One region of the Streptomyces sp. NPDC047453 genome, then DNA from elsewhere that is predicted to be linked to it. Evidence: riboswitches for the same ligand, from Rfam matches in the RefSeq annotation. Region 1 holds a riboswitch; the other holds the start of a gene.
What was found. A riboswitch is a leader RNA that binds a small molecule or an ion and turns the genes downstream of it on or off. The one in region 1 is predicted to bind cyclic di-AMP.
Positions count from the first base shown of each region.

Region 1 (4,173 bases):
TGGCCCGCGGACCCGCGAAGAAGATCGACTCCTCGCGTATCGACGCGCCCGGACTCGGGGCGTGGACCATGGTGCCGTTGCCCGCGTACAGGCCCACGTGGCTGACCTCGCCGTAGAAGAAGATCAGGTCCCCCGGCTCCAGTTCGGCGAGCTGGACCGCCGCGCCGGAGCCGACTTGTTCGTGGGTGGTACGGGGCAGGGCCACGCCGGCGGCCCGCCAGGCGGCCTGGGTGAGACTCGAGCAGTCGTAGGAGCCCGGACCGGTGGCTCCCCACACGCACGGCTTGCCGATCTGGGCGCGGGCGAAGGCCAGCGCCTTGGCGGCCTTCCGCTCGTAGGCCGAGACCGGGCTGTCGCCGACGCCGATGCCGGAGCCGGTGGCGGGGTCGGGGCTGGTGGCGGCTCCCACCTCCACCGCCGCTCCAGGGCCGCTGGCCTGGCTGGCGTCGAAGAGCGAGTTGCCGTCCAGCGGCGGGGTCGTGTCGAACAGTCCCGTGGCGTGCTGCTGCCACTGGGCCGCCTCCGGCTGAGGCGCGGGCCGGGGCTCCTCGGCCGGGCGCGCCCCTACGGCGGCGGGCGGTGGCGCGCTCTGCTGCGCGGCGTGCCGGGACAGCATCTCGCCGGCCCGGGCGAGCTTGTTCCGCATCTGCTCCTCGGCGGGCCGCTGCACCGCGGCCTGCCGGTGGCGGGCGACCGGGACACCCGCCCCGCCGACCGCCTCCCGCCCCGCCTCGGCCATGCCCGCAAACCCCGCGACGGGGCCCGCGGGCGGAGTCGCAGCGCTCGGGCTTCCGGTGCTGAGCACCTCCATGGCCCCGGTGGCCGACGCCTCCAAGGCTTCGGCGGATAGCGCCTCCATGGTGCCGGAGGGGGGTGCCTGCATGACGTCGGCGGGGAGGACTCCCATGGTGCCGGTGGGCGAGGTGGGTAGCACTCCCATGTTGCCGGTGGGGGGCGGCTGCATGATGCCGACGGGGAGGGCTCCCATGGTGCCGGTGGACGGCGCTTCCATGGTTCCCGTCGGGAGGACCCCTGTGGTCCCGTTCGGCAGCGAGTCCATGGTGCCGGTGGGCGGGGGCTGCATGGTCCTGCTGGGCAGTGCTCCCATGGTGCCGGTGGGCGGTGCCTGCATGGTGTCGGCGGGGAGGACTCCCATGGTGCCGGTGGGCGGCGGCTGCATGGTCCTGCTGGGCAGTACTTCCATGCTGCCGGTTGGTGGCGCCTGCATGACGTCGGCGGGGAGGACTCCCATGGTGTCCGTGGGCGGCTGCATCGTCCTGTTGGGGAGTACTTCCATGGTGCCGGTGGGCACCGGTCCCGCCGTCCCGGTGGCCGGCGGTTCCATGGAGCGGGCGGTCAGTTCCGCCACGGAGGAGACGGCCGCGGCCGCGGTGGGTGCGGCGGGCAACTCCGGTGGGGGCGTGGTGTCCCGTACCGCCGCCGGCAGTTCGGGTACCGGGCCCGCGGGGCCGGCGGTCAGCTCCGGCCGAGGCGCCCTGCCCGCCTCGAGGCCCAGTCCCTCGCGGACATCCGTCGGACGCCTACTCGACGCGGTGTCAGAGGAGTTGGCCGGATTGGGCATACGGTCCGGCGGCAGGACCGCGGGCATGGTCGGACCCAACTGGGCGCGCCCCACGTCGAACCACTTCCTGGCCACCCGGTCGAGCGCCGGATCCGATCCCCCGGAACCGCTCCAGGCAGCCGAACCGCGCCGCGTACGTGCGCTCTTGCTCATCGCGCGGGTGGCGTTGAAATTCCCCGTGGCGTTCTCCGCCTGGTCGTAGAGGCTGCTGATCCGCTGCTGGACCTCGGCGCGGCTGGGCCTGTCGTCGCTCGGTCGTTCCCGCGTCAAGAAAGGCGCACTCCTCCCATGGGCCGCCTACCGGTTCTGCTCTCGGCATCGGGCGGACGTTCTGTGGAAGGCGTGCCCTACGGCCCTTGTCCGGAGGGACAGTTGAGCCGCTTCATCCCGAGGTTGGTCGGTTCCCCGGCTCCGGCCGCTGTGGGGGCGTACCGGACTCGGCGGAGGTCGCACGATCCGACGCGACTCGCCGGAGGCAATCGTGCGGCCTGGTCGTCAACTTAGCGAACATGTGTGCCTGGTGTGAAGATTGAAGCGTGGAATGTCCGATACGTATTCGTGACCTTCCCCTGAGGTGCCTCACGCTCGTCCGGCCCGCGTTCCTTACGGAATGCGGACGTCCGAGGGCGGGGAGGGCTCGAGGGCGGCGTGGGTGTGGGGATGGTGTCAGGCTGGGGGCATGCAGGAGTCGTACGAGCCCACGGGTGCCGGGTCCGGCGAGCGGCGGCCGGCCGGGGCGGCGCGGGTGCTGGTCGTCGAGGACGATGCCACGGTCGCCGAGATCGTCTCCGGCTACCTGGGCCGCGAGGGCCATGTCGTCGACCGCGCCGGGGACGGGCCGACCGCGCTCGCCCGGGCGGCCGCCCACTGGCCGGACCTGGTCGTGCTCGACCTGATGCTGCCGGGCATGGACGGCCTCGAGGTGTGCCGCCGGATGCGCGGGCGCGGCCCGGTGCCGGTCATCATGCTCACCGCCCGCGGCGACGAGGACGACCGCATCCTGGGTCTGGAGGTCGGCGCCGACGACTACGTCACCAAGCCGTTCAGCCCCCGCGAGCTCGTCCTGCGGGTGGAGTCGGTGCTGCGCCGCACCCGGCCCGCCACCGCGCCGCGGCCGCTCGCCGCGGCCGGACTCGCCGTGGACCCGCCCGGCCGCCGCGCCACCAAGGACGGCGCCGAACTCGCGCTCACCCTCCGCGAGTTCGACCTGCTCTCCTTCTTCCTGCGCCACCCCGGCCGGGTGTTCAGCCGCGAGGACCTGATGCGCGAGGTGTGGGGGTGGGACTTCGGCGACCTCTCCACGGTCACCGTCCATGTCCGGCGGCTGCGCGGCAAGGTCGAGGACGACCCGGCCCGGCCCCGCCTCATCCAGACCGTGTGGGGCGTCGGCTACCGGTTCGACCCCACCGGACACGAGGGGAGCTGACGGTGCGCGACACCCTGTACATCGCCCTGTACGCCTTCCTCGGCGCCGCCGTGGCGGGTCTGGTCGGCGCGGGCGCGCTGCGGCTCATCCGGCGGCGCTCGCTGACGGCCTCGCTCGCCGTGGTCGCCGCCGTGGCGGTGGGTGCGATGCTGACCGGCACCCTGGCCGTGGCCCAGGCGATGTTCCTGTCCGCGCACGACCTGTCCGTCGTCACCACCGTCGTGGCGATGGCGGCGGTGGTGTCCCTGGCCACCGCGCTGCTCCTGGGCCGCTGGGTCGTCGCCCGCAGCCGCGAGCTCGCCCGCGCGGCCCGCTCCCTCGGCGACGGCGGCGGCTTCGCCGCGCCCCACGGTCCGGCGACCGCCGAACTTGAGTCGCTGAGCCGCGAGTTGGCGACCACCAGCGCCCGGCTCGCCGAGTCCAGGGAGCGCGAGCGCGCCCTGGAGACCTCCCGCCGGGAACTCGTCGCCTGGATCTCCCACGACCTGCGCACCCCGCTCGCCGGACTGCGCGCCATGTCCGAGGCGCTGGAGGACGGGGTGGCCGCCGATCCGGACCGCTACCTCCGGCAGATCCGCACCGAGGTGGAGCGCCTCAACGACATGGTGGGCGACCTGTTCGAGCTGTCCCGCATCCACGCCGGCTCCCTGGCCCTCACCCGCTCCCGGATCTCCGTGTACGACCTGGTCGGCGACGCCCTCGCCGGGGCGGATCCGCTGGCGAAGGAACTCGGCGTCCACCTCGTGGCCGACCACGTCGATCCGGTGCCGGTCGAGGTGGACGGCAAGGAGATGAGCCGCGTGCTGGGCAACCTGCTGGTGAACGCGATCCGCCGCACCCCCGCCGACGGCACGGTCGCGGTCGCCGCCGCACGGTCCCCGGGCGGGGTCGTCCTGTCGGTCACGGACGGCTGCGGCGGCATCCCCGAGGAGGACCTCCCGCGCGTCTTCGACACCGGCTGGCGCGGCACCAACGCCCGCACACCCCCGGGGGGAGCCGGCCTGGGCCTGGCCATCGTCCGCGGCATCGTCGAGGCCCACCAGGGCCGGGCCGCCGTACGCAACATCCCGGGCGGCTGCCGCTTCGAGGTGACCCTGCCGGCACGGGAGGCGTGAGCCCCACCAGCCCCCATCAGCCCCATTAGCCCCCGTCAGGAGGGAGCCCC
Region 1 is NZ_JBEYTS010000012.1:55,566-59,738, forward strand. It holds gene ABZ818_RS13965 (NlpC/P60 family protein) at 1-1,852, opposite strand, end outside; cyclic di-AMP (ydaO/yuaA leader) riboswitch at 1,861-2,035, opposite strand; gene ABZ818_RS13970 (response regulator transcription factor) at 2,262-3,008, shown strand; gene ABZ818_RS13975 (HAMP domain-containing sensor histidine kinase) at 3,011-4,123, shown strand.

Region 2 (4,173 bases), on a different contig from region 1:
AGATCCGGCACCAGGCGCACCAAGCCCTGCTCGGCGCCAAGTCCGTCCGTATCGCGCTGAAGGACACGGGGTCAGACGCCCAGAAAGGCAATCGGCCCAGCTCGGCGGACCTCTCGTACGACCAGGCCGGCTGCACCGGCTCGATAGCCATGGGCACCCAGGGCAGCTTCCAGATCGTCAAGCGCGGCACCGAAGCATGGATGAAACCCGACGCTACGTTCTGGAAGACGACCAAGGTCCCCGGCAGCGAGGGCACAGCAGGCGCGGAGCGCTTCAAGAACCGGTACATCCATGGCACGACCAACGACGCGATCTTCAAGAAACTGGCCGACGTCTGCAGCATCAAGGTCTTCCAGAAGCCCCTCGGCGGCGTCGCGCCGTTCACGGACGTCAAGAAGGGCACCGAGACCACGTTCAACGGAATGAAGGCCATCCCGCTGACCGGGAAGGTGGACGGAAGGGCGGCCACGTACTACGTGGCGACGCAGGGCAAGCCATACCTGATCGGGGGCACCCAGAAGGGCAACGGCACCGATCTGACCTTCACCCTGTCCGACTATGACAAGCCGATCCCGTCGGCGACACCGTCCGCCAACGAGTCGGTGGAGGTCTCCCAGCTGGAGAGCCAGCTTCAGGGCGCGTCCTGAGCCCATTGCTCATCGCCGTGCTTGCCGCGACCGCTGATCGTGCTGGGGAACGGTATGGCGCGTGGAGGGACGGGTGTGGCTCAATTGCCGTCGGCGGGACGCCGTGGGCACGACGGCGCGGAGGGGGAGGGCGGAAGGCGTCGTGGTGAGCGGGGACCGGCCGGTGATGTGGGCCGAGGCGGCCAGGGTGGCGGCGGGGTGCGTGGTGGTGCTCGCCCTCACGTGGGCCGCTCTGGAGTTGCTCGACGAGCGGCAGTTCCCGGTGGCCGCACCACCGGTGATGGTGCTGGGCCGGTGGTTCTACGACAGGCACCGTCACTGGGGCGCCGGTCTGGTGGCCACGGTCTCCGGCTCGGTCGTGGTGTTCACCTCGGTCGACCGGCTGCGACCTCATCTGGACCGGCTGCTCGCCGACACCACGGCGACCGCGGCGGGGCTGGTGGTCGCCATGGCCGTGTTCACGCTCTGCTCCCGCGTGCGGCGGAGGGCCTGACATGCCGTACGAGGGCGACGACCGACGTGGTGCCCGGCGTGGCCTGCACCTGCGTACCCACTGGCACCGCTGGTCACCGTGGCCGACATCTTCATCGTGGTGCCCTGGACCTGCGTGGCGCCGTCCCATGAAAGGGCCCGCACCCCCCGGTGCGGGCCCTTTCATGTCCGATGCCGGTGCCGGCACCGGGGTGTCCGGCGCGCGTTACGCGGGGCGGACGACGCTGTGGATCGGCATGTAGTAGATCGACTCCTCGCGGACGTTCGTGCCCGGGCGCGGCGCGTGGATCATCATGCCGTTGCCGATGTAGATCCCGACGTGGCTGATGTCGTTGTAGAAGAAGACCAGGTCGCCGGGTTTGGCCTCGGAGACGGGGACGGTCGTGCCGGCCTCCACCTGGCTCCAGGTGGTGCGCGGCAGCGAGATTCCGGCGGACTTCCAGGCGGCCAGCGTGAGCCCGGAGCAGTCGTACGAACCGGGGCCGGTCGCGCCCCACACGTACGGCTTGCCGATCTGGGCCCGCGCGAAGTCGAGGACCTTGGCGGCCTTGGCGGCATAGCCGGTGCTCGATCCGGCATCCGTGCTCGTGCCCCCGCCCGTACCCGTGCCCGAGCCCGTGCTCGATCCCGAGCTCGTGCCCGTTCCGCTGCTCGCCTTCGCGTCGGAGCTCTTGGCCGCCTGCTCCTCCTTGCGCTTCTGCGCGGCCGCCGCCGCCTCCTCCGCCGCCTGCCGGCGGGCCAGCTCCGCGGCCTTCTGCCGGGCGATCTCCTGCTTCTTCTTCTCGATCGCCGCCAGTCGCGCCTTCTCCTCGGCGGTCAGCGTCGACAGCAGATGGCGCGCCTCGCTGAGCTTCGTCTGGACGTCGAGCTTGCTGGTCCTCAGATCGTCCTGCGAGGTTGTCAGCGACTCCAGGATCTTCGTCGCCTCGGTGCGCTTCTTCGTCGTCGCGAGCTGCGCGGTCTGGTAGTCGTCGACGGCCTTCTTCTGGCGCTCGGTGAGCTGTCTCATCAGATGGTCCTGGTCGAAGTACTGCTGGGGATCCTTCGCGAGCAGCAGCGTCGCGGTGCCGGACATCCCGCCCGTGCGGTACTGGGCGGCGGCGAACATGCCGAGCTCGCGCCGCGCCTCGTTCAGCTTCGCCGTGCGCTTCGCCACGTCGTCGAGGAGGCCGTTCACGCGTGTGCGCTGCGTGGCGGTCTTCTCCTTGGCCTCGTTGTACTTCTCGGTGGCCACTCCGGCCTGGTGGTAGAGGTCGTCGACTCTCTTCTGCACCTCTTCGAGGCTGGGCTTCCGGGGCTGCGCGGGCGCGGCGTTCGCCGTCTGGGACAGCAGCGCCACGGAGGTGAGGGCCGCGGTCGTCAGACCGAGGGCCGGGGACGTGCGCAGTCCGGCGATCCGGGTGGCCGTGGTCCGGGCTTTGCGGTGCGACGCCAAGGGTGGCGCCTCCTTCCATAGACCGCCTACCGGGTTAGCTGTCGGGTTCGGGCGGGTGGTCGGAAGGGCTGCCCTACCGTCCCGTGCGCGCTGTGGGGGACACGCGAACGGGACCGATTCACCCCAGGGATGAGTGGGTCCCCGGCTCCGGCTGCCGTGAGGCGCACCGGATTCGGCGCAGGCCACCCGTCCCGGCGTTGTTCGCCGGCGGGGGTACGGGGTGCCCGCCGGGCACGCTAGCCAACGCTTGTGACTGCTGTGAAGGTTGGTGCGTGATATGTCCGCTACGTTTTCGTGACTTTCACGGTACGCATACGGTTGGCTGCACTCCGATGTTTTCGGGACCGTCGGACCGTACGTGCGGTGGGCGGCGGGTGTCCCCGTTTCCGGAGCTCCCCGACGACCTCCGACCGGCGCGGAAAACGGGACCGCCGTCAGGGCTCAGGACCGGGAGTCCGGATAGGCTCTGGCCAGGACGGGCTTGATCCGACGGGAGGCCGGGATGACGGCGCCGGGGCGCAGGAGCAGTACCTTCACGCGGCTGCTGCGGCACGGCTTCATCCATGCCTCGGACGCAGAGCGGCTGCTGGACGGGCCGGAGCTCGCGCCGCTGAGGGACGATCCGGTGCTGCTGGAGGCGCTGGGCGCCACAGCCGACCCGGATCTCGCGCTGGGCGGGCTGGTCCGGCTGCTGGAGGCTCAGCCGGAGTCCAAGGCCCGCCGCGAGCTGCTCGACACGCTGATAGCGGCCAAACCGCTGCGCGACCGGCTGCTCGGCGTGCTCGGCGCCTCCACCGCCCTCGGCGACCACCTCGCCCGGCACGCAGGCGACTGGCGGGCGCTGGTCACCTACGAGCCGCGCGACCTGCACCCGGGCGTGGAGGAGTTCGAGCACGGGCTCGCCGAGGCCGGCGATCCGGTCGCGCTCCGCGTCGCCTACCGGCGCTGCCTGCTGTCCATCGCCGCCCGCGACGTGTGCGGCACCACGGATGTCGCCGAGACCGCCGCCGAGCTGGCCGACCTCGCCACTGCCACTCTGCGCGCCGCGCTCCGGCTCGCGCGGGCCGCCGCGCCCGAGGACGACGCGCTGTGCCGGCTCGCGGTGATCGCGATGGGCAAGTGCGGCGGCCACGAACTCAACTACGTCTCCGATGTCGACGTGATCTTCGTCGGTGAGGCCGCGGACGGCGCCGACGAGGTCAAGGCTCTGCGCGCCGCGACCGCGCTCGCCTCGCACATGATGCGGATCTGCTCCGAGACGACCGTGGAGGGCTCGATCTGGCCGGTCGACGCCAACCTGCGGCCCGAGGGCCGCAACGGGCCGCTGGTGCGCACCCTCAGCAGCCATGTCGCCTACTACCAGCGATGGGCCAAGACCTGGGAGTTCCAGGCGCTGCTCAAGGCCCGCCCGGTGGCCGGCGACCTGGAACTGGGCGGCCAGTACATCGCCGCGCTCGGCCCGCTGGTCTGGCAGGCCGCCGAGCGCGAGAACTTCGTCGCCGACGTGCAGAAGATGCGCCGCCGCGTGGTCGAGACCATCCCCGTGGGCGAGGTCGAGCGCGAGCTGAAGCTCGGGCCGGGCGGCCTGCGCGACGTCGA
Region 2 is NZ_JBEYTS010000001.1:427,065-431,237, forward strand. It holds gene ABZ818_RS01925 (hypothetical protein) at 1-647, shown strand, start outside; gene ABZ818_RS01930 (hypothetical protein) at 793-1,140, shown strand; gene ABZ818_RS01935 (NlpC/P60 family protein) at 1,345-2,574, opposite strand; cyclic di-AMP (ydaO/yuaA leader) riboswitch at 2,582-2,762, opposite strand; gene ABZ818_RS01940 (bifunctional [glutamine synthetase] adenylyltransferase/[glutamine synthetase]-adenylyl-L-tyrosine phosphorylase) at 3,077-4,173, shown strand, end outside.
Region 2: another riboswitch for cyclic di-AMP. It lies ahead of ABZ818_RS01935 (NlpC/P60 family protein); the one in region 1 lies ahead of ABZ818_RS13965 (NlpC/P60 family protein).